3 regions of the Herbaspirillum sp. WGmk3 genome follow, and region 3 is predicted to be linked to each of the others. Evidence: predicted binding sites of a transcription regulator. Region 3 holds the regulator's gene; each other region holds the start of a gene.
What was found. Region 3 encodes sigma-54, which starts transcription at its own class of promoters, with help from an activator protein. Its sites were predicted from a motif close to TGGCANGNAANCTGCTTT; they were not measured.
Positions count from the first base shown of each region.

Region 1: a site for sigma-54 is predicted at 6,569-6,586, ahead of urtA (urea ABC transporter substrate-binding protein). Genes of this name have one in related genera too.
Region 2: a site for sigma-54 is predicted at 3,124-3,141, ahead of MKD49_RS18505 (CmpA/NrtA family ABC transporter substrate-binding protein). Genes of this name have one in related genera too.

Region 1 is NZ_JAKYWT010000011.1:32,117-39,997, reverse strand. Features, by position in the region: gene MKD49_RS25575 (urease accessory protein UreD) at 1-494, opposite strand, end outside; gene urtE (urea ABC transporter ATP-binding subunit UrtE) at 763-1,461, opposite strand; gene urtD (urea ABC transporter ATP-binding protein UrtD) at 1,480-2,349, opposite strand; gene urtC (urea ABC transporter permease subunit UrtC) at 2,346-3,476, opposite strand; gene urtB (urea ABC transporter permease subunit UrtB) at 3,473-5,089, opposite strand; gene urtA (urea ABC transporter substrate-binding protein) at 5,263-6,516, opposite strand; gene MKD49_RS25545 (ferritin-like domain-containing protein) at 6,951-7,778, opposite strand.
Region 2 is NZ_JAKYWT010000004.1:643,455-651,335, forward strand. Features, by position in the region: gene MKD49_RS18495 (ABC transporter ATP-binding protein) at 1-612, opposite strand, end outside; gene ntrB (nitrate ABC transporter permease) at 626-1,582, opposite strand; gene MKD49_RS18505 (CmpA/NrtA family ABC transporter substrate-binding protein) at 1,641-2,912, opposite strand; gene MKD49_RS18510 (DUF3309 family protein) at 3,496-3,654, shown strand; gene MKD49_RS18515 (hypothetical protein) at 3,881-4,279, shown strand; gene MKD49_RS18520 (glycine zipper 2TM domain-containing protein) at 4,397-4,612, opposite strand; gene MKD49_RS18525 (hypothetical protein) at 4,657-5,025, opposite strand; gene MKD49_RS18530 (CsbD family protein) at 5,286-5,456, opposite strand; gene MKD49_RS18535 (PAS domain-containing protein) at 5,746-7,779, opposite strand.
Region 3 is NZ_JAKYWT010000008.1:18,403-26,283, reverse strand. Features, by position in the region: gene MKD49_RS24265 (cation:proton antiporter) at 1-1,502, opposite strand, end outside; gene MKD49_RS24260 (hypothetical protein) at 1,553-1,879, shown strand; gene MKD49_RS24255 (SIS domain-containing protein) at 1,876-2,904, shown strand; gene MKD49_RS24250 (HAD family hydrolase) at 2,904-3,458, shown strand; gene lptC (LPS export ABC transporter periplasmic protein LptC) at 3,455-4,063, shown strand; gene lptA (lipopolysaccharide transport periplasmic protein LptA) at 4,115-4,741, shown strand; gene lptB (LPS export ABC transporter ATP-binding protein) at 4,744-5,487, shown strand; gene MKD49_RS24230 (RNA polymerase factor sigma-54) at 5,619-7,109, shown strand; gene hpf (ribosome hibernation-promoting factor, HPF/YfiA family) at 7,262-7,624, shown strand; gene MKD49_RS24220 (hypothetical protein) at 7,687-7,833, opposite strand.

The DNA of each region.
Region 1 (7,881 bases), on a different contig from region 3:
CAGAGTATTTCCGCACCCAGGTAAGCCGCATCGGCGGCCAGGCTCACTTCATGTTCCATGCGCACGTCGGCGCCATCGAAGAAGATGGTTTCCTGCGGCAGCCATTCCAGCGTGGCCCCGGCAGCAGCGTCGAGCCTGACGGCCTGGCGTGATGACTGGCCATTGGCGCGATACCACTTGCCAGCACCGGGCGTGGTCAGCAGCGCATGGGCGCGCTCGCCCACCTCAGCGGTGATGGAGAGCTGGTCGCCGCCGACAATGCCGCCCGGCGGGTGGACGATGATGGCGTGGCAGATGGAGGGATCTTCGGGATAGAGCGGCTTCTGCACGCGCAGGGGGCCGAAGTGCTGGCGGCGCATGAGGCGCGTGGTGCCTTTGTCGTCGGCAAAGCCCAGCGCCAGGCGTGCCTGGTCCGGCGCATGCCGCAGAGGCGCGCCTGATGTCGCGGGAGCCGGCATGCTGGCGGGTTCCGGATGGCCGGGGAGTCGTTTCATACCTGGTTATTCATTGCGTGGAAGGCGGCGTGTGCAAGCGGACTGCCTGGCCGCGAACATGCGACTTTATAGCAGACCCGCTGCAAACGCGCAGCTTCGTCTTGTGCCTCGCTCCCCGTTCGGACTGAGTAGGCCCGCAGGGCCGTATCGAAGGCGCTGTGCCGGGCGCAACCTTGGAGCGCCTTCGATACGCCGCTGCGCGGCTACTCAGTCCGAACGGTCGGGGAGAAGCATCATTTCCATCTCTTTCCGTTCGGACATCCTTTGGTCACACCGCCAGATGCTTCTTCACGTCCTCGCCATCCATCTGGTCCTGGGTACCGGCGGCCACGACTTCACCGCGCGACATCACCACGAAGGTATCGGCCAGTTCGCGGGCAAAGTCGAAATACTGCTCGCACAGCAGGATGCCGATGTCGCCGCGCTGGCGCAGCAGGCTGATGACGCGGCCGATGTCCTTGATGATGGAGGGCTGGATGCCTTCGGTCGGTTCATCCAGGATGATCAGCTTGGGCTCGGCCAGCAGTGCCCGGGCGATGGCGAGCTGTTGCTGTTGGCCGCCGGAAAGATCGCCGCCGCGACGATGCAGCATTTCCTTCAGCACCGGGAAGAGTTCATAGACCTCGCCCTTGATGGTGGAGGCACGGCGGCCCGACAGCGTAGCCATGCCCATGAGCATGTTTTCCTCCACCGTCAGGCGCGCGAAGATCTCGCGTCCCTGCGGCACGTAGGCGATGCCCAGCTTGGCGCGCTGGTGCGGCTTGAGACGGGTGATGTCCTGGCCTTCGAAGCTGACGTTGCCCTTGGCTACCGGCAGCACGCCCATCAGGCATTTCAGGAGCGTGGTCTTGCCCACGCCATTGCGGCCCAGCAGGGACAAGACTTTGCCCTTCTGCACATCGAGCGAGACGCCGCGCAGCGTATGCGCCGCGCCGTAGTACTGGTTCAGTTCATTGACTTGCAGCATGGATGATGGTCTCCGCTCTTATCGTCCCAGGTAGACTTCGATGACGCGCTCGTTGGATTGCACCTGGCGCATGTTGCCTTCGGCCAGCACCGATCCTTCATGCAGCACGGTCACCTTGCCACCTTGGGCGATCTCTTCGACGAAGCCCATGTCGTGTTCCACCACCATGATGGAATGCTTGCCGCGCAACTCGTTCAACAGCTCGGCGGTGCGGGCGGTCTCGGCGTCGGACATGCCGGCCACCGGTTCGTCCAGCAACAGCAATTGCGGCTCCTGCATCAACAGCATGCCGATTTCCAGCCACTGTTTCTGCCCGTGCGAGAGCAGGCCGGCCACGCGATGCTCCTGGCCGTTCAGGCGGATCAGCTTGAGGATTTCCTCGATCTTGCCGATCTGCTCCGAGGACAGGCGCGCAAAGAGCGTGGTCTTGACGCGCTTGTCCATCTTCATCGCCAGTTCCAGGTTTTCGAACACGGTGTGCTGCTCGAACACCGTCGGGCGCTGGAACTTGCGGCCGATGCCCGCATGCGCGATCTCGTACTCGGTCATCTTGGTCAGGTCGATGGTCTGGCCGAAGAAGGCGGTGCCGGCGGTGGGCCGGGTCTTGCCGGTGATGACGTCCATCATCGTGGTCTTGCCCGCGCCATTGGGACCGATGATGCAGCGCAGTTCACCGACCGAAATATCCAGGTTCAGGTTGTTGATGGCCTTGAAGCCATCGAAGGACACCGTGATGTTTTCCAGATAGAGGATGGCACCGTGGGTGGTATCGACGCCCTCGGGTTTGATGCGTTCGTAGGATGCGCCGTGGTCGGCGCGGGGCGTATCGACGTTGCCGCCCAGGCCGCCGATGGCGACTGGATTCTTGCCGGGTTCGATGGCACTCATGCGGCCTCCTTGGATGCGCTGCCCTCAGCGGACGCGGCATCGCGTTTCTTGAATTTCTGCACCAGGCCCAGGATGCCCTGCGGCAGGAACAGCGTGACCAGGATGAAGATCAGCCCCAGCGCATACAGCCACAGGTCCGGGAAGGCCGCAGTGAACCAGCTCTTCAGGCCATTGACGGTGAAGGCGCCGATGATCGGCCCGATCAGCGTGCCACGGCCACCGACGGCCGCCCAGATCACCATCTCGATGGAGTTGGCCGGCGACATCTCGGAAGGATTGATGATGCCCACCTGTGGCACGTACAGGGCACCGGCGATGCCGCAGATCACGGCCGAGAGCGTCCACACGAAGAGCTTGAACCACAGCGGGTTGTAGCCGATGAACATGAGGCGTGATTCGGAATCGCGCACGCCCTGCAGCACGCGGCCCAGCTTGGAGGTGACGATCATGCGGCACAGGACCAGGGCACCGAACAGCAGCGCCAGCGTCACCAGGTACAGCACCGCCTTGGTGGCCGGTGCGGTGATGGTGAAGCCGAGGATGCGCTTGAAGTCGGTGAAGCCGTTGTTGCCGCCGAAGCCGGTATCGTTGCGGAAGAACAGCAGCATGAAGGCGAAGGTCATCGCTTGCGTGATGATGGAGAAGTACACGCCCTTGATGCGCGAACGGAACGCGAAGTAACCGAACACGAAGGCCAGCAGACCCGGCACCAGCACCACCAGCAGCATGGAGAACCAGAAGTGGTCGGTCATCCACCAGTACCAGGGATAAACCTTCCAGTTCAGGAACACCATGAAGTCAGGCAGGTTGCTCTGGTACACGCCGTCACGGCCGATGGCGCGCATCAGGTACATGCCGTGGGCGTATCCGCCCAGTGCGAAGAAAACGCCATGCCCCAGCGAGAGGATGCCCGTGTAGCCCCACACCAGGTCGAGGGCCAGCGCAGCCATGGCATAGCACATGAACTTTCCGACCAAAGCGACGGTGTAGGAGGACACGTGCAGCGCGCTATCTGCGGGGAACAGCAGGTTGCACACCGGCAGCAGTGCCAGCACGATGGTGCAGATGACGATGCCGGTCCAGGACGGGCGATTGAACAGCGAGGGGCGCATGATCATGGTGCTCATTCCACGCTCCTTCCCTTGAGTGCGAAGAGGCCTTGCGGACGCTTCTGGATGAATACGATGATGAAGACCAGGATGGCGATCTTGGCCAGCACGGCACCGGCCATCGGTTCCAGGAATTTGTTGACTTCGCCCAGGCCGAAGGCTGCGATGACGGTCCCGGCCAGCTGGCCCACGCCACCCAGCACCACCACCATGAACGAGTCCACGATGTACCCCTGCCCCAGGTCGGGGCCGACGTTGCCCAGCTGCGAGAGGGCCACGCCACCGAGACCGGCGATGCCGCAACCGAGACCGAAGGTCATCATGTCGATCTTGCCGGTGGACACGCCCACGCAGTCGGCCATGCGGCGGTTCTGGGTGACGGCGCGCACGAACAGGCCCAGGCGGGTCTTGTTCAGGATCAGCCACACCGCGAACACCACGAAGAGCGCGAAGAACACGATCACGATGCGGTTGTAGGAGAGCACCAGCGAACCCAGCACGGTCACGCCGCCCGACATCCAGCTCGGGTTGGCCACTTCCACGTTTTGCGCACCGAAGATGGAGCGCACACCTTGCATCAGCATCAGGCTGATGCCCCAGGTGCAGAGCAGGGTTTCCAGCGGACGGCCATAGAGCCAGCGGATCACCAGGCGCTCCAGCGCGATGCCGACGGCCGCGGCCACGATGAAGGCCGCCGGCAGTGCCACCACCAGATACGCATCGATGGCACCGGGGAAGAATTTGCGGAACACCAGCTGGCACACGTAGGTGGTGTAGGCACCGATCATCAGCAGCTCACCGTGGGCCATGTTGATGATGCCCATGAGGCCGAAGGTGATGGCCAGGCCCAGCGCGGCCAGCAGCAGCACGCTACCCAGCGAGACGCCATAGAACAGCTTGCCGGCGAAGTCGACGATGGCCAGGTGGCGGTCCAGCGCGGAGAGGGTGCGCACTGCTTCGATACGCACGCCTTCATCGGCTTCGACGTAGGAGCCATCGGGATTCTTGGCCAGCATGTTTTCCAGCACCGGCTTGAGGGACGCATTGGTGGTCTCGGCCAGTTTCTTGACGGCCGCGCGGCGTGCCGCCGGGTCGGCCGAATGCAGGTTGGCGGTGGCTTGCACCTGCTGCAGCACGTCCTTGATCTGCGGATCGCTTTCCTTGGCGAGCGCTTTTTCAATCAGCGGGATCTGGGCTGGGTCGGCATTCTTGAGCAATTCACCGGCGGCGGCCAGGCGCTGGTCGCGCTGCGGTGAGAGCAGCTTCAGGCCCGAGAGCGCGCCATCGACAGCGCCGCGCAGGCGGTTGTTGACGGTGATGCCTTCGGCATCATCGGGGGCCGGGCCGGTCTGGTCGGTGGCCGGATTGAATGCCTTGCCGGCGTCGTCGACGATGAGCACGTCACCGGCGGGGGTGACGTAGAGCGCGTCGTTGTTCAAGGCGTTGAGGATCTTGAGCGCGTCTTCATTGGCCAGCGCGGCAATCTGGTTGACGGCGTCGATACGCGCGTCGGGGTCGTCTCCGCCAAGGGGCTTGAGCAGGGCCGGATCGATGGCTGCGAACGCCCCCAGGGCGTGGACGCAAAGCCAGGTCGCGAGCAGCCCGCGTAGGAACTGGATGGCTGGTTTCATGGTCGGTGTGCGCCTCGAAGCGCGGGCCGGTCAATGCGGTGGCCGGGGCGAGTCGTCGGGCGGTTTTCTTGTGGAGGGAGATGCATTGCGGCGGACGGAGCGCCTTCCCTACGCCACGCTGCGGCGTAGGGAAGGCGCTCCGAAGAACGCCATGAACTACAACAAGCGCAAGCTTAGTTCTTCTGCTTGCTTTCGTTGCCCGGGATGTACGGGCTCCAGGGTTGTGCGCGGATGGTGGTCTTGGTCTTGTAGACCACGTTGAACTGACCGTCCGCCTTGATTTCGCCGATCATGACGGGCTTGTGCAGGTGGTGGTTGGTCTTGTCCATTTCCAGCGTGTAGCCCGACGGTGCCTTGTAGGTCTGGCCACCCATGGCGGCGATCACCTTGTCGGTGTCGGTGGACTTGGCCTTTTCCACGGCCTGTGCCCACATGTGGATGCCGACGTAGGTGGCTTCCATCGGGTCATTGGTCACGACGGTATCGGCGTTGGGCAGGTTCTTGGCCTTGGCGTATTCCTTCCACTTCTTGATGAAGGCGGTGTTGACCGGATTCTTCACCGATTCGAAGTAGTTCCAGGCGGCCAGGTGGCCCACCAGCGGCTTGGTATCGACACCGCGCAGTTCTTCTTCACCCACCGAGAATGCCACCACCGGCACGTCGGTCGCCTTCAGGCCGGCGTTGCCCAGTTCCTTGTAGAAGGGCACGTTGGAGTCGCCGTTGATGGTCGAGATCACGGCCGTCTTGCCACCTGCGGAGAACTTCTTGATGTTGGCCACGATGGTCTGGTAATCGGAGTGGCCGAACGGGGTGTAGACCTCGTCGATGTCGGAGTCCTTCACACCCTTGCTGTGCAGGAAGGCGCGCAGGATCTTGTTGGTGGTACGCGGATAGACGTAGTCGGTGCCCAGCAGCACGAAGCGCTTGGCGCCGCCGCCTTCCTTGGACATCAGGTATTCCACGGCGGGAATGGCTTGCTGGTTGGGGGCAGCACCGGTGTAGAAGACGTTCTTCTCCAGTTCTTCACCTTCGTACTGCACCGGGTAGAACAGCAGGCTGTTCAGTTCCTTGAAGACCGGCAGCACCGACTTGCGCGACACCGAAGTCCAGCAGCCGAAGACTACCGAGACCTTGTCCTGGGAGATCAGCTGGCGGGCCTTTTCGGCGAACAGCGGCCAGTTCGAGGCGGGGTCGACCACCACCGGTTCGAGCTTCTTGCCCATCACGCCGCCGGCGGCGTTGATTTCGTCGATGGTCATCAGGGCCACGTCCTTCAGGGACGTTTCGGAAATCGCCATGGTGCCCGACAGCGAGTGCAGGATACCGACCTTGATGGTGTCGGCAGCGAAGGCCGACGGCAGCCAGGAGGATGCGGCCAGTGCGAATGCGCCCAGAGCGGTGGCTTTCAGTACGGTACGACGTGACATGTGGTGCTCCCTCGAGAAAAGTTTTGGAAGATTTTTTCACTGCCCAGTCGCTTTAGCAGATTGCGTGCCAATGCACGGCCGAGGGCCTGCGGGCTGCATCAAAGCGGGGCGGGGAGGGGCGCGGTGCGGGAAGAATGTTGTCAGGCACGCCAGGATTGCGCACCAAAGCCGAGCGCCATTGTCGACAGTCTCATGTCGCTGCGGCAACACTCACCAGCCTGGCGCTCGGTTGTGCGCGATCTTGGTGCGCCACGCAAAGCGCCAGTGGAGGCGGGTTTGCGGCAGGTGGCTCAACTTCCTGAGGGGTGAGACGGATTGTTCACAATAGTGAGCGCATCGGGAACGATGGGGCGCCAGGCGGCGTGATCCATTGCGGTGCCTGCCCGGCGCTTGGGCGGGAAGATGGTCCTGGCGGACCACCCTCCGGCGCGGGATCAGCGCAGCAGCACGTGCTGCATGAATTGGCGCAAGGGGAATTCGATCATGTTCTGCAGGGCCACCGGCAACTCCAGCGGCCGCATGATCATCTTGATGGTGGTTTCGGGCTTGAGATTGACGCGCACGGTACGGCTCATGCGCGAGGCCAGTTCCTTCACGCGTGCCGGATCGGCGGCCAGTTCCGGCTTGTACACCATCACCACGTGACGGATGGCGCAATCGGCGTCCTCGCTCTTCAGTTCCAGGGTGCGGCGGCTGAGGGTGCCGAAGACGCGCGAGCGGCCGATGTTTTCTTCGCGGCGATAGCGTCTGAAGTATTGGTAGAAATGCTTGTAGTGATTGACCTCGTCATTGGCGATGAGTCCGGCCAGGTGCTTCAGGACCGGCTCGTCGGTGGCCCGCGCCAGCGCCCGGTAGTAGGTGGAGGTGCCGGTCTCGACCACGCAGCGCGCGGCCAGCTCCTGGGCCCGTGTCGGTTCGAGCAGCTCGACCTTGCAGTATTGCGAATATTCGTCGAGGAAGCCCTGGTAGGCGCGCGGCCAGTCGAACTCCGGCCAGACATGCTCGACATAGGCGCGCAGGGCCGCGCCGTGCTGCAGCTCTTCCTGTTCCCACTGCTCGCGCAACCAGGTCTCGACCTCGGCATCGCCTTTGTAGAATTCCACCAGGTTGTGGGTGTAGAGGTCGGAACCGCTTTCGACGAAGGAAGCGCAGGCCACCAGGTAGAACAGGTCTTCATTCTGCCGCACCCGCTCGCGGTCGATGCGGCTCAGGTCGATGTCATCGATGGTCCAGTGTTTTTTTTCTTGGCGACTCGGGTTCATCTGCTATACCTCTCTTCTCAAAGTGATGGTGGGCATAGCGATATGATGCAGCGCGATGACATTGGTTCAGGGCCGCCGGCGGCGTCTTGACGCAACTTTGCAA
Region 2 (7,881 bases), on a different contig from region 3:
ATCCACATCGTGGGTCACCATCACCACCGTCGATTCAGTCTTGGCCACGATCTTCAACAACTCATCCTGCAAGTGCGCACGGGTCAGTGCATCGAGTGCGCCGAAGGGTTCATCCATCAGCAGGACCTTGGGCTCCATCGCCAGCGCGCGGGCAATGCCGACACGCTGCTTCATGCCGCCGGAGATCTCATTGGGCCGCTTGCTCTCGGCCGCCGTCAGGCCGACCAAGGCCAGCGCGGCGCGCGTGCGGTCACGCAACTGGGTGCGATTTTCGCTGGCACCGAACACCCGCTCCACACCGAGATAGATGTTTTCATAGCAGGTCAGCCAGGGCAGCAGCGAGTGGTTCTGGAACACCACTGCACGCTCCGGGGCCGGACCACCGATCTCGCGATTGGCACACAGCAGTACGCCATCACTGGGCTTGAGCAGGCCCGCAATCAGGTTCAGCAAGGTCGACTTGCCGCAGCCGGAGTGGCCGATCAAGGTGACGAACTCGCCCTTGGCCACCGTCAGGTTGATCTCGCGCAGTGCATGGAAGACGCCCTTCCTGGTGTGGAACACCATCTCCACACCGTGGATGTCGATGAACTTGCCGTTGATGTTGTCCATGATCCTGCCCTCCTCAGTTGTTGACCTGCTCGTAGGTGAACGCCTTGGCCAGCGCCACCAGCAATTGTTCCAGCACCAGCCCGACCACCCCGATGACGACGATGGCGATGATGATGTGCGGCACGTTCAGGTTGTTCCATTCATCCCAGACCCAGAAGCCGATGCCGACGCCGCCGGTCAGCATCTCGGCGGCCACGATCACCAGCCACGCCGTGCCGATGGAAAGACGCACGCCGGTCAGCATGTAGGGCAACACCGAAGGGAACAGGATCTTGGTCAGCACCTTCCATTCGGAGAGATTGAGCACGCGCGCCACGTTCATGTAATCCTGCGGCACGCGCTGCACACCGACGGCCGTGTTGATGATCATCGGCCAGATCGAGCAGATGAAGATCGACCAGATCGCCGCCGGATTGGCCGACTTGAACACCAGCAGGCCAATGGGCAGCCAGGCCAGCGGCGAGACCGGACGCAGCAGGCTGATGATGGGGCCGAACATGCGCGAGAGGAATTCCACGCGGCCAATCGCAAAGCCCAGCGGAATGCCCACCAGCGCCGCCAGTCCGAAGCCCATGCCGACCCGCTGCAGCGAAGCCAGCACGTTCCAGCCTATGCCCTGGTCATTGGGACTGTTGCGGTAGAAGGGATCGGAGAACATCACGCCCGCTTCCTTCAGGGTCACCCATGGCGTGGGGAAGCTGGCGGTCTTCAAGGCGATGATCTGCCAGACCAGCACCAGCAGCGCCACCCCCAGCAGGGGCGGCACCACGCGCATGAAGAGGCCGCCCGCAATGATCTTCTTGCGCAGGCTGCGCGCTTTCACGCTGCCGGCAGCGCTGGCGGCGGGTGCCACCTGCGCTTCGTTGGCGGCGGCTGCACGCACCGGCTCGCTGGCAGCAGACACGCCGGCGTGGCCGTTGCCGGCGGGCTTGGCGTTGTCACCCATGATGCTTTCTGCGACTGCACTCATCATCTTCCCCTTGCTCTAAGCACTTCACCTTGATGGACACGGCGCAGGCCGCACCCGCTTACACCTTGATCTTGAACGCCTGCGCGTAGGCCGCCGGATTCTTGCCGTCCCACACCGTGCCGTCCATCAGTTTGGAACTGCGCATGACGTCCTTGGGCAGCGGTGTCTTGGTCATCGCGGCAGCGTCCTTGTAGAGATCGATCTGGTTGACCGACTTGGCCACGGCCAGGTAATCCGGATCACTCTTCAACAGGCCCCAGCGGCGGTGCTGGGTCATGAACCACATGCCATCGGAGAGGAAGGGAAAGTTGACCTGGCCTTCGTCGTAAAACTTCATGTAGTTGGGATCGTCCCAGGTCTTGCCCAGGCCGTTCTGGTAGCGCCCGAGGATGCGCTGGTCGATCACGTCCTTGCTGGTGTTCACATAGGATTTGTCGGCGATCACCTCGGCCATCTTGTTCTTGTTGGCCAGCGAGGCATCGATCCACTTGCTGGCCTCCAGGATGGCGGCCATCATGGCGCGACAGGTATTGGGGTACTTCTGCACGAACTCCAGCGAGGTGCCCAGCACCTTCTCGGGATGGTCCTTCCAGATGTCCTGGGTGGTGATGGCGGTGATGCCCACGCCATCGACGATGGCGCGATGGCCCCAGGGCTCGCCCACGCAGAAGCCATCCATGTTGCCCACCCGCATGTTGGCCACCATCTGCGGCGGCGGGACCGTAATGACCTTGGCATCCTTCATCGGATTGATGCCGTTGGCGGCCAGCCAGTAATACAGCCACATCGCGTGGGTGCCGGTCGGGAAGGTCTGTGCGAAGGTGTATTCGCGCTTGTCGGTCTGCATCAGCTTGTAGAGCGATGCGCCATCGACTGCCCCCTTGTCAGCCAGCTTTTTGGACAAGGTGATGGCCTGGCCGTTATGGTTCAGGCCCATCAGCACCGCCATGTCCTTCTTCTGGCCGCCGATGCCCAGTTGCACGCCATAGATCAGGCCATACAGCACGTGGGCCGCATCCAGTTCGCCGTTGGTGAGCTTGTCGCGCACGCCGGCCCAGGAGGCTTCCTTGCTGGGGACGATCTTGATGCCGTACTTCTTGTCGAAACCCAGCACCGAGGCCATCACCACCGAGGCGCAATCGGTCAGGGGGATGAAGCCGATCTTGACTTCTTCCTTTTCCGGCTTGTCCGAGCCGGCCGCCCACGCACCGCCCGGGAGCATGCCCAGCATGCCGCTGCCGGCGGCTAGTGCACCGCCCTGCAGAAGGGAGCGGCGCTTGCCGTCCACCCTGTCCGCTGCCTTGAGCGCGCTGTCCTGTGCATCCTGCATGCCGCTGCCGAGCGCGCCTGTCTTGCCTGCCTGACCTTTGGATTCCATAGCACCATTCCCCTTGCGTTGCGATTTGAAGAAAGCCCAAACAAAAAAAGGCGTGTTCCGACATGGATGACCCATACCGGAAGACGCCTTTGTCCTGGACGGCGCGACCGCCATTGGCCACACCTTCACGTTGCTTGCGCATTGCTGCGCTTGTGCATCAGCTTCAGCAAAGAGCGTGCCAGAACCGCGACGCACCTCGAAAAGCCGCATGGGAACTGCGTTGCGAGGGAACACGATGAGATCCGCAGCGGCAGCAGGAGGACCGCGCGGCGCGATCAAATCGGGCGGGATCCGCACTTCGGTTGTGCCTTGCACCAAGTTGGCAGCGATTTGTCAGGGTCGCAACGATGGCCTGCGCTGGCCAAGCCGGGGGCGCGGCCACCTACTCACGCTTGCCGGATTTTCCTACAGCACATTGCGATGGGCGCTGATCGTGCGGCAGACGGGCTGACCCTAAGATGACCCCAGCTTTACGAATCACCCGGCGCTTGCACCCTGGCGGGCAAGAACGAACTCAATAACAAAGGAGAAATCCATGACCCTCGGCACCATCCTGCTCATCGTCCTGATCCTGATCCTGCTCGGCGTCATCCCCGCTTGGCCGCACAGCCGCAGCTGGGGCTATGGTCCCAGCGGTATCGCGGGCACCATCGTCATCATCCTGCTGATCCTGCTGCTGCTCGGCAAGATATAAGGCGGGGCGGCAGCCGGCCTGTGCGGTCCGGCTGCCCTGGCCCCGGCCTTCAGACGCTCCCTTCCCTCCCGCAAGCCTGATACCATCCGGTGGCGGACGGGAAAACGGCGCGGTCGGTGCCTGTCACCGTCCGCGCCGTTTGCTTGTGGACGCCGCCTCGCCCCGCCGGGGCAAGCTCACGCGCACGGCTTTCCCTGCTCCCGTACCGTGATGAGGCTGACATCAGATGAACAATAAATTCCTCGCTTCTCCCCTGCCCGCTCTCCTGGCGACCCTGAGCCTGCTTTGCGCGGCCGCCGCGCACGCTGCTGAAGAAGATGTCAGCAAGGCCGATCCCCAGCGCTGGTACCAGGAAGACAACAGCGCCAAAGGCCGGCTGCAAAACCTGAACAAGGAAACGGCGGCCGCCTATGCCGAAGCGCTGCAGGGCTGCCGCAGCATGCGCGGGAAGGATGCTGCAGCCTGCCGGAAGCAGGCAGCCGACGCCAGGTCGCAGGATACTGCGCGGGCACAGCGCATCTTCAAGGACTACCAGGGCGGCGAACCCGTTGCGGTATCCGTCAAGGGTGAGCCCAAACAGATGCACAATCACCACAAGCACGGCAGCCACCCGGCTCCGAAATAAACTGGCTCCCTCCACTGCCTGAATGCAACAACGCCGCAGCAGGTCACCCTGCCGCGGCGTTGTGGTTGGCTGCTCCTCAATGCGAGGAGCGACAGCTGAGATCAGCCGGCCAGCGAATTACTTGCCAACCTGATTGCCGATGACGCCACCGACGGCGGCACCACCCACGGTCCCGATGGCGCTGCCACCGGTGAGGACGGCACCACCGACGGCACCGGCACCTGCGCCGATGGCGGTGTTCTTGTCTTGCTGGGTCATGCCGCTGCAGCCGGTCAGGGCGGCAAAGGCACAGATGGCTACCGAGGTCACTGCCAGTTTTTGCATGGTCTTCATGATGACTCCTTCCTCTTTGTCGAATAGGGGAATACGGCCGCCGATCAGGTCGACGGACGCATGATCACGCGCGGTGCCTTGGGCTGTTGTGCGTGATCACGATAAACCGGTGCGCTGGGTGCAGCCTTGGCCGGTTCGCGTTGCGCTGCCGGATCCTTGCCCTCGGCACGTGCGCCAAACAGCAGCACGGCGTTCTGGAGGGACTTGGAGCGCTTGCTCTCGGCCATGTCCATGTAGCGGAATTTCTTCTGCCCCAGCTTGTGCAGACGCGCTGCATCCACCGGCATGTGACGGTCCATCGTGGAAGCCGACCAGCGCGATGCGCTGTCGACGGCTTGCGGAGTTTCTGCGAAAGCGTGAGAGGCGAAAGCCGAAGCGGCTGCCAGCATGCAAATACCGACTGTTTTTTTCATGGTCTGCCCTTTCAGGGGTCCCTTCTGGCGGTGAGCAAAATTTCATGCGGCAAACCGTGAACTCTTTTGCAATTCCCGGCTCTACCAGCACCATGACCACATGGTCGCGGAAATTGCTGCATCACAAAATCAGCCGTTTCCGATATTGGTGTAGGCGTTTTCCTACACGCGCTGTGCTGCCTGCTTCGGATGTCCTTCACACCCTGCCGGCCCGTGCCGCCGGTGCCTGATCAGGCCACCGGAACACGGGCATCCAGGACTTAGTCCTTGGCGGCTTCCTTGGCATCGCCATAGGTCTTCTGGACGTTGCCTTCGACCTGCTTGGCAGCACCCTTGACCTGCTGGCTGGTATTGCCGGTCAGCTCACCGGTCTTCTCCTGCACCTTGCCTGCCACTTCCTTCAAGCTGCCTTTGATCTGGTCCTTGTTCATGATGGCTCCTTTGGGTTGTTTGCCTGATGGTTACCCGGTGCCGCACTGGGCTGGCTGCCGGCTCCGCCACCCTTGCCGGCCCGACGGGCGGTGAGTGACGATGAATCCATGGTACCGATGAGCCTGTCGGGCGAACATAAGAGAGTCGTCCTTTCACGCGTAGGAAAAAACGAAAAACCGTGCAGGAAAAACGCTCCTCAAACAAACCACACCAAAACGCAGAAAGCCGCCCTGGAGGCGGCTTTCAGAGGGTGTGACGCAATCTTGAATAGCGTCGGGCGCCGGCCCGTCAAGTCTCGCTGGCAGCAAGTTCCGGACGGATCGGCAGGCTGATGCTGATGAGCGCGCCCTTGCCCGGCGTGGAGCGGATATCGACCTCGCCACCAAAGAAGGTGGCACGCTCACGCAGGCCGCGCAGACCGTAGGTCTTGTGGTTGTCGCGACGCTCTTCGGGAATGCCCACGCCATCGTCGCGCACGGTCAGCGCCACATGATCCTCATCGACATCGAGAATCACGTCGACCTTGCTGGCCTTGGCGTGCTTGGTCACGTTGTTGAGCATTTCCTGCAGCATGCGGTAGATGGCGATTTCCATCTCGTGGCCTACATCGACGTCTTCATCGGGCAGGCTGGCGTGGCAGGCGATGCCGGTGCGCTCGTGCAATTCATCGAGCTGTTCCGAGATCGCGGCCTTCAGTCCGAACAGGTCCAGGGTATTGGGACGCAGCTCGGTCTGGATGCGCCGGGTGGTGGCCACCAGCGACTTCATCAGGCCTTGCATGCGGGTCTTGCGATCGGCCCATTTTTCATCCGGCGGCAGGATCTGGTAGACCCCTTCCAGGTGCATCGACAGGGCCGTCAGCGACGCGCCCATGTTGTCATGCAACTCGCGGGCGATGGCACGCTTTTCTTCCTCGCGCACCGTTTCCAGGTGGTTGGTCAGTTCGCGCAGCAGCGCCGTACGCTCGATGACGGTCTTTTCCAGCCGGCTCTCGCGCTCGCGCAATTCATCCTCGGCCTGCTTGCGTTCGGTGATGTCGGTGCTGATGCCGATCACCCCCTGCACGCTGCCATCCTTGCCGAACCACGGCACCTTGGCAGTCTGGAAGGTCACCACGCCTTCGGGCAGGTGGAGCGTCTGCTCCAGCTTCTCGGGCTTGCCCGAGGCCATGACGCGGCGATCATCGCGGTCGACGGTGTCGGCCTCTTCCTCGACCAGGAACAGTTCACGGCTCGATCGGTACATGGTCTCTTCCCAAGTCTTGCCCAGCTTGTGCAGCGTGGCCGGGTTGGCGAAGATCATCAGGCCCTGGCGGTTCTTGACGAAGATCGGGTCGCTGGTACTTTCACTGACGGCATTGAGCAACGCACTGGTTTCGGCCAGCTTCTGGGCGTTGCGCGTGCGTTCGCCGTATTCGCTGTCGAGCCGGCTGGCCGAGCCCCAGAAGATGAAGAGCACGATCACGCCGTTGATCAGCGTCAGGGTCGGCAGCACCAGCTCCGGCAGGATCCAGCCATGCGTCATGCCCCAGTTCAGCAGCAGGCTGAAGGCCAGCAGCAGGAACAGGGTCTGCGGCAGCAGATGGCGCAGCATCTGGCCACCGGGCGCCATGCGCAGGATCACCGCCATGAGCGGATGCGAGGGACGCGCCATCAGCAAGGCCGCGCCCAGCAGCGCAAACACCAGCGACGACAGCAAAGAGATGGGCAGCGGGAAATCGAGATAGATGAACTGGCTCACGTCATACAGGTAGCCCACCAGCGGAATGGCCGACAGCGCCATGAGCGTGAAAGCCAGGTATTCCGCCGGGTAGTACCCGCCCAGCAGACGCCAGTCGTGCAGCAGCAAGGCCAGCGCCATCAGCACGAAGCCCACCGACAGCAAGGGCGGAATGGCCAGCGGCGAAATTGGATGCGCACCATCCAGCGGCAACCAGCCCAGCGAGTACATGATCCCCTGCACCAGCGAGGCCACGCCCAGCACCAATAGCAATACCGCCAGGCCGACGGCCAGCTTGCGCACCGAAGGACGGCGCGCGCCGGAATGCATGCAGCGGAAATAGAGCGCCGAAGCGCCCAGGATGAAACCGCCCGCCGTCACCTCCCGCACGGCCAGCAGGCCCGAGAGCAGGCGACGATATTCTTCGCCCAGCAGGCCGGTCACCAGCACCACCACGCCCAGCAGGATCACCGCCATGGACAGGCCCATGGCCAGCGTCACCATGCTGCTGTAATGCGCGTGTGACGCGGCAAAATACTCCACCGATGCGCTGTTCTGGAGATCGGCGGAGGACGGACGAAGGCCGTCATTGTTCTTCTGCATCGTCGAAAATCCCTTGCTTTGGTGCGACCCGTGCCGCCTGCACGCCTTCTGTGGCGGCCTGCTCGCCATGATCGGTTCTGATTGTCTGATCCATCAAGGTCG
Region 3 (7,881 bases):
TCGTGGGCGTGATGCAAGACTTTCAATGCCGAGGGTGTGCTGGCATAGGTCACCACCAGCGCCGCCGCGCGGTGGATGCCGGCGGCCACCAGGCTCTCGCGCCGGGCCGCGTCACCGTAGGAAACATTGGCGCCCCCATTGCGGGCGTCCTGCACCAGTTCCGGATCCATCTCCAGGGCGTGGTAGGCGATCCCCTCCTCTTCCAGCAGGCGCGCCAGGCTCTGGCCGCTGCGGCCGAAGCCGGCGATGATCACGTGTTTCTGCACACCCATGGTGCGGGTCGCCAGTTGCGTCAGGGCCAGCGATTGCAGCATCCATTCATTGGCCGAGAGCTTCATGACGATGGCGTCGGACTGGGCCAGGATGAAGGGCGTGGCCAGCATCGACAGCACCATCGCGGCCAGGATCACCTGGATCAGCATGGGATCGACCAGCTTGAGGCCGCCGGCCTGGCTCAGCAGCACGAAGCCGAACTCGCCGGCCTGCGCCAAACCGAGGCCCACGCGCAGCGCCACACCGGTGGTGGAGCCGAACAGGCGCGCCAGTCCGGCGATGAGGGCAAACTTGAGCAGGACCGGCCCGGTCAGCAGCAGCAACACCAGGAACCAGTGATCCACCAGCGTGCGCACATTGAGCAGCATGCCGATGGTGATGAAGAACAGGCCCAGCAGCACATCGCGGAAGGATTTGATGTCTTCTTCCACCTGATGCTTGAACTCGGTCTCGGAAATCAGCATGCCGGCGATGAAGGCCCCCAGCGCCAGCGACAGGCCGGCCTTCTCGGTGATCCAGGCCGCGCCCAGGGTGATCAGCAGCAGGTTCAGCATGAACAGTTCCTGCGAGCGCCGCTTGACCACGATGCGGAACCAGCCGCGCATGAGCTTGCTGCCGAAGAACAGCAGCAGCGCCAGCACCACCAGCGCCTTGCCCACCGCCCAGCCCAGCGTGACCATGATGTTGCCGGAATTGTTGGCCAGCGCCGGCACGACGATCAGCAGCGGCACCAGCGCCAGATCCTGGAACAGCAGCACGCCGAGGATGCGGCGGCCGTGTTCGGTCTCCAGCTCCAGCCGCTCGGTAAGCAGCTTGGAAACGATCGCCGTGGACGACATGGTCAGCGCCCCGCCCAGCGCAAAGGCCGCCTGCCAGCTGACGTTGGCGAACTGCGGCAGCACCATGGCCGCGCCCCAGGCCACCAGCATGGTGGTGGCAATGGTCGCCGCCACCTGTGCCACGCCCAGGCCGAAGACAATATGGCGCATGGCCGAGAGCTTGGAGAGCGAAAACTCCAGACCGATGGAAAACATCAGGAACACCACGCCGAACTCGGCCAGCGCATGGGTGGTTTCATTGTCCTCGGCAAAAGCCAGGCCGTGCGGGCCGATGATGATGCCCACCACCAGGTAGCCCAGCATCGGCGGCAACTGCATCATGCGGAAGGCGACCACGCCAAGGACTGCGGCAGCCAGAAGGAAAAGGGTCAGTTCCAGTCCGGAAAACATTGCTGTTGGGGTTTCTTGTCAAAAGCCGCCGGGCTGCGGCGGGGTTCGATATGAATGAATTTGTAAAATTGGCAACGCACCAGCAAAAGGCAGTTCACCTGACCAGTGTGCAATATGAAGGAAAACCTCGGGCGGCGAGGCGCGAAATCGCCTTGAAATTCATACGTGTGGCTCCACAACAGCAGAGTAATTCACCGCGACCGGAAGCCCTCCGCGCCTGCTGCGATGCCATGCCCCATCCCGGCAATGGCCGGAAATCCCCCGTGGCAGCGGTGCTGCGGCGCGATGCAACGCTGCACATCACGTCAAATCCGGCAGCATTCCCTTACATCTGGCAAGTTTTTTGCTTTGCTAATTCGTTTATACTTCGGTTATGAGTGTAACCGATGACAAAACCACGCCTGCATCTTTTTCGGCCGGGGCTGCCCGCCGTGCCATCGCACTGGCACGCCAGACCCTGCAGATCGAAGCCGATGCCATCCTGGCCCTGAAAGACCGCCTGCGCGACGACAGCGCCGAACCCCTGGCACTTGCCGTGCAGACCTTGCTGCAATGCGACGGACGTGCGGTGGTCTCGGGGATCGGCAAGTCCGGCCATGTCGGCCGCAAGATCGCCGCCACCCTGGCCTCTACCGGCACCCCCTCGCTGTTCATGCATCCGGCCGAAGCCGCGCACGGCGACCTGGGCATGGTGACGGCGCGCGATGTCTTCATTGCCATTTCCAATTCCGGTGAAACGGCCGAGCTGCTGGCCATCGTGCCCATCGTCAAGCGCATGGGTGCGGTGATCATCGCCATGACCGGCAATGACCAGTCCACCCTGGCCAAGCTGTCCGCCGTCCACCTCAACGTGGGCGTGGCGCAGGAAGCCTGTACCCTCAACCTGGCCCCGACCGCCAGCACCACGGCCACGCTGGCCATGGGCGACGCGCTGGCGGTGTCGCTGCTGGATGCGCGCGGCTTCGTCGAGGAAGATTTTGCGCGCTCCCATCCCGGTGGTGCACTGGGCCGCCGCCTGCTGACCCACGTGCGCGACGTGATGCGCAGCGGCGAGGCCATTCCCGCCGTGCGCCCGGACGTGTCGCTGTCGGCAGCGCTGATGGAAATCACCCGCAAGGGCATGGCCATGACCGCCGTGGTGGATGAGCAGTTCCGCCCGGTCGGCGTCTTCACCGACGGCGACCTGCGCCGCTTGCTGGAGCGTGGCCAGGACTTTTCCAAGTTTTACATCGCCGACGTCATGCATGCCAATCCGCAGACCGTCAACCAGGACCAGCTGGCCGTGGATGCCGTGCAATTGATGGAACAATTCCGCATCAACCAGCTGCTGGTTACCGATGCGGCCGGCGTGCTCACGGGCGCGCTGCACATCCACGATCTCACTCGCGCCAAGGTGATCTGATGAACGCGCCAGCCTTCGCCAGCACCCTGCCCGCTGCCGCGCTCGCCAAGGCGGCAACGATCCGCCTGATGATCTTCGACGTGGATGGCGTGCTCACCGATGGCGGCCTGTTCTACGGCGAGGACGGCGAGGCCTTCAAGCGCTTCAACGCGCTCGATGGCCACGGCATCAAGATGATGCAGCAATACGGCACCGCTGCCGCCATCATCACCGCGCGCCAGTCGCCCTATGTGCTGCGCCGTGCGCGCGATCTCGGCATCGCCCATGTATTCCAGGGCATCCACGACAAGCGCCAGGCCTTCGAACAGCTGCTGCAGCAGGTGCAGTTGACGCCGCAGGATTGCGGCTACCTGGGCGACGACATCATCGACCTGCCGGTACTGACCCGCGTCGGATTCAAGGCCTGCGTGGCCAACGGCCATCGCGAGGTGAAGTCGCGCAGCGACTACGTGACCCAGGCCAGCGGCGGCCATGGTGCCGTGCGCGAGATCTGCGACCTGGTGCTGGCAGCACAAGGCAACTACGAGGCGGCCCTCGCGCCGTACCTGGCATGAGCGGGCGCAGCGGAGAACGCAACGCCGAGCGCATCCGCCTGGCGGTGATTCTGGTGATCCTGATCGCCGGTGCCCTGGGCAGCTTCTGGGTGATGCAGGCCATGCGGGCCGCGGGTGACCAGCAACCGGCGCAGCGTCCGCGTGGCAAACCCGACTACTACCTGGAAAACTTCAACTACGTGCGCATGGGCCCGACCGGTCTGCCGCGCTATGACGTTGCGGGAACGAAGATGGTGCACTACCCCACGGATGACTCCTTCGAGATCACCAAGCCGGTGGTGCACAACCTGGACCAGAACCAGGCACCGATGGAGCTTTACTCGGATACCGCGCGCGTCACCGACGACCAGACGCAGATCCACATGTACGGCAACGCCAACGCCATCCGCGCGCCCTACAAGGGCCGCGAGCAGATGCATCTGGTGTCGGAATACCTGCTGCTGTTGCCTGACGATGAAATCGTCAAGACCGACAAGCCGGTGGCCATGACCATGGGCACCACGCGCCTGAACGGCGTGGGCATGGTGGCCAACAATGCGACCCAGGTGGTGCAGCTGTTCGGCAATGTCCGCGGCTATTACGAGCCCACTCCGAAGAAACGCTAAGCCGGATGACTCCGGGATAAAAACGCCAAGAACCGATCAGACAGGAACCCAATGAAACGCTCATTCTTACTGCCGATGCTGATGCTGGCTGCCGTGTGCGGCGTGGCCAACGCCGAGAAGGCGGACTCCACCAAGCCGACCAACATCGAGGCAGACCAGATGGTCTACGATGACGTGCGCCAGGTGAAGACCTTTACCGGCAACGTGGTCATGACCCGCGGCACGCTGATCATCAAGGCCGGCCGCGTGGTATTGACGACCGACCAGTACGGTTATGAAAATGCGGTGCTGTATGCGGCCCCGGGCGCGCTGGCCAACTTCCGCCAGAAGCGTGACGGCGGTCCCAACCTGTGGATCGAAGGCCAGGCCGAGCGCATCGAGTATTCGGAGCAGACCGAAATCTCCAAGCTGTTCCAGCGCGCGCACATCCAGCGCATGGACGGCGATCGCATCACCGATGAAGTCAACGGCGAATTCATCTCCTATGACAGCCGCGCCGAATTCTATTCCGTGAACAACACCGCCACCGGCGAGAGCAAGCCGGGCGCAGGCCGCATCACTGCGGTGATCCAGCCCAAGAATCCGCCGCCGGCAGGCAGCACCGCGCCGGCCCAGCCCGCGGGCAAGAACAACGCTGCGCAGCCTGCAACGCGTCGCGACAGCGGAAAGGACCAGTGACAATGGTAGCCAGCTCGCTGGTCGTTCGCGGCCTGAAGAAAAGTTATGGCGCGCGCCAGGTGGTGCGCGATGTCTCGATGGAATTGCGCAGCGGCGAGGTGGTCGGCCTGCTCGGCCCGAATGGTGCCGGCAAGACCACTTCGTTCTACATGATCGTGGGGCTGGTGCCCTCCGATGGTGGCGAGATCGACCTCGATGGCGCGTCCATTTCGCGCATGCCGATCCACAAGCGTGCCACCATGGGCTTGTCCTACCTGCCGCAGGAAGCCTCGGTATTCCGCAAGCTGACGGTGGAAGACAATATCCGCGCCGTGCTGGAACTGCGCCAGGAAGAGGGCAAGCCGCTCTCGCGCGATGAAATCGAAGGCCGCCTCAACAACCTGCTGCACGAACTGCAGATCGAGAAGCTGCGCGAAAGCCAGGCGCTGTCGCTCTCGGGCGGTGAACGCCGGCGCGTCGAGATCGCCCGCGCACTGGCCACCGATCCGCGCTTCGTGCTGCTGGATGAACCGTTCGCCGGTATCGACCCGATTGCCGTGATCGAGATCCAGCGCATCGTGCGCTTCCTGAAGGAACGCGGCATCGGCGTGCTGATCACCGACCACAACGTGCGCGAAACGCTGGGCATCTGTGATCGCGCCTACATCATCAACCAGGGCACGGTGCTGGCCAGCGGCAATCCGGAAGAGATCATCGCCAACGAGTCGGTGCGCCGCGTGTATCTGGGCGAGCATTTCCGCATGTAAGCGGTGCAGTCGGCTTGCCCGATACGCTTGAAGAAATACAGAGTGCACATCACGTAATACGCAACAAGCAATACGCAATACGCAACGACCGGCAGAGCAACCAGCGGGCCACGCCGCTTTCAGAAAGACAGATGAAACAGTCGCTCCAGTTACGTACCTCGCAGCACCTCGCATTGACGCCGCAACTGCAGCAGTCGATCAGACTGTTGCAACTGTCGACGCTGGAACTGCACCAGGAACTGGAACAGATCCTCTCCGACAATCCCCTGCTGGAACGCCTCGACGACGCGCTCGACAATTCGGTACGTCTGCTGGCCGATGGCGCGGTCTCCAATTCGCCCTCCAGCGGCGTTGCCGAAACCAGTCACGAAGGCAGCGGCGAAGCGGCCCCGGCCGCCAGCGATGGCGATTCCAGCTTCGACTACCAGGACAACACGCCGGAAGCCGGTGTCACGGGGGATGCCGACTGGAGCTTCGACGACGTCGCGCGCAGCGGCAAGTCGCCAGACGATGACGATGCCCGTCCGCAACTCGAAGCGCACGAACTGACCCTGCGCGAACACCTGCTGGAACAGATCCGCGTGACCGCACGCACCCTGCGTGATCGTGCGCTGCTGGAACTGCTCACCGATGCGCTGGACGAGAGCGGCTATCTGGAAGAGCCGCTGGAAGACATCCACGCACGCCTGCCCGAAGAGCTGGGCATCGACATGGAAGAGCTGTCGATTTCGCTCAAGCTGCTGCAGAGCCTGGACCCGGCGGGTGTCGGTGCGCGCAGTGCCGGCGAATGCCTGGCCCTGCAGATCCGCCGCCTGCCCAAGATCCCCTTTGTCACGCGCAAGCTGGCGCTGAGGATCGTGGAGGATTACCTGCCGCTGTTTGCCCAGCGCGATTTCAACAAGATCAAGAAGGCCCTGGATTGCGATGACGAAGACCTGCGCGAAGCGCAGGCCGTGATCCGCCAGTGCCGTCCGCATCCGGGTGCGGAATTCGCGCGTGATGCCTCGGACTATGTGGTGCCGGACGTGATTGTCAAGCAGACAAAGAACGGCTGGCAGGTCATGCTCAACCATGAGGTCATGCCCAAGCTGCGCGTCAATGCGATGTATGCCAGTGCATTGAAGCAAGCCAAGGGAGAAGGTTCGCTGTCGTCGCAGTTGCAGGAAGCCAAGTGGCTCATCAAGAACATGCGGCAACGTTTCGATACAATTTTGCGCGTCGCGCAGGCTATTGTGGAACGTCAAAGAAACTTCTTTTCACATGGGGCAGTGGCCATGCGCCCCCTTGTGCTGCGTGAAATTGCTGATACACTGGGTCTACACGAGAGCACCATCTCTCGCGTGACGACTCAGAAATACATGCTCACTCCGCATGGAATGTTTGAGTTGAAATACTTCTTCGGTAGCCATGTCGCGACTGAAACCGGAGGTGAAGCTTCCTCCACCGCGATACGGGCGCTGATCAAACAGTTGATAGGAGCCGAGAACCCGCAGACCCCATTATCCGATAGCAAGATTGCGGATATGCTGGCAGAACAAGGCATGGTGGTCGCGCGACGCACAGTCGCCAAATACCGCGAAGTGTTGAAGATTCCGCCGGTCAATCTCCGCAAGTCCCTCTGAGTTTTTCCTCAGTTTTTCTGCAGTACCGTTGCTGTGTTCAGGCAAGCATCCGACTGATGCCCGCGCCATCTGACACGAAGACCGTGCCCGTGGTACAGCTGCAGCAGGATCGATTGCACGAACCTCCAGTGACTTCACGATAGGAGTCTTGTATGAATCTGACCATCAGTGGACACCACCTCGAACTGACCCCCGCCATCCGGGAATACGTGCAAAGCAAGCTCTCGCGTATCAAGCGCCATTTCGACAACGTGATCGACGTCAGCGTGATCCTGAGCGTAGATAAACTCACAGAAAAGGAAAAGCGCCAAAAAGCGGAAATCAACGTCCACATCAAGGGGAAGGATCTACATGCGGAAAGCATCGCACACGACCTCTACGCTGCCATTGACACGCTGATCGACAAGCTCGATCGCCAGGTCATCAAGCACAAGGACAAGTTGCAGGAGCATCACTCCATGGCCAAGCGCCTGCCGGACGAAACGCCGGAGGATGCGGTGGCCGGAGCGGCATAAGCCAGGACACCCTCGGCAAGCCACCTCGCAGCCGCAAGGCTGCTGAGAAAGCCAGCCGAATTTCATGAGGAAGGGGCGCGCAAGCGCCCTTTTTCATTTGTGGCCGCCGAACTGGCCAAGCCTGTGGAAAAGATATAAATCATTGCGTAAAGCAACTTTTCCACCGCCGCTGCTGACGATGATGCAAGGGACGGCTTGAATGTCTTCACGGCACCCTCATCTTCAACACAAGAATTTGCATACGATATAAATCATTT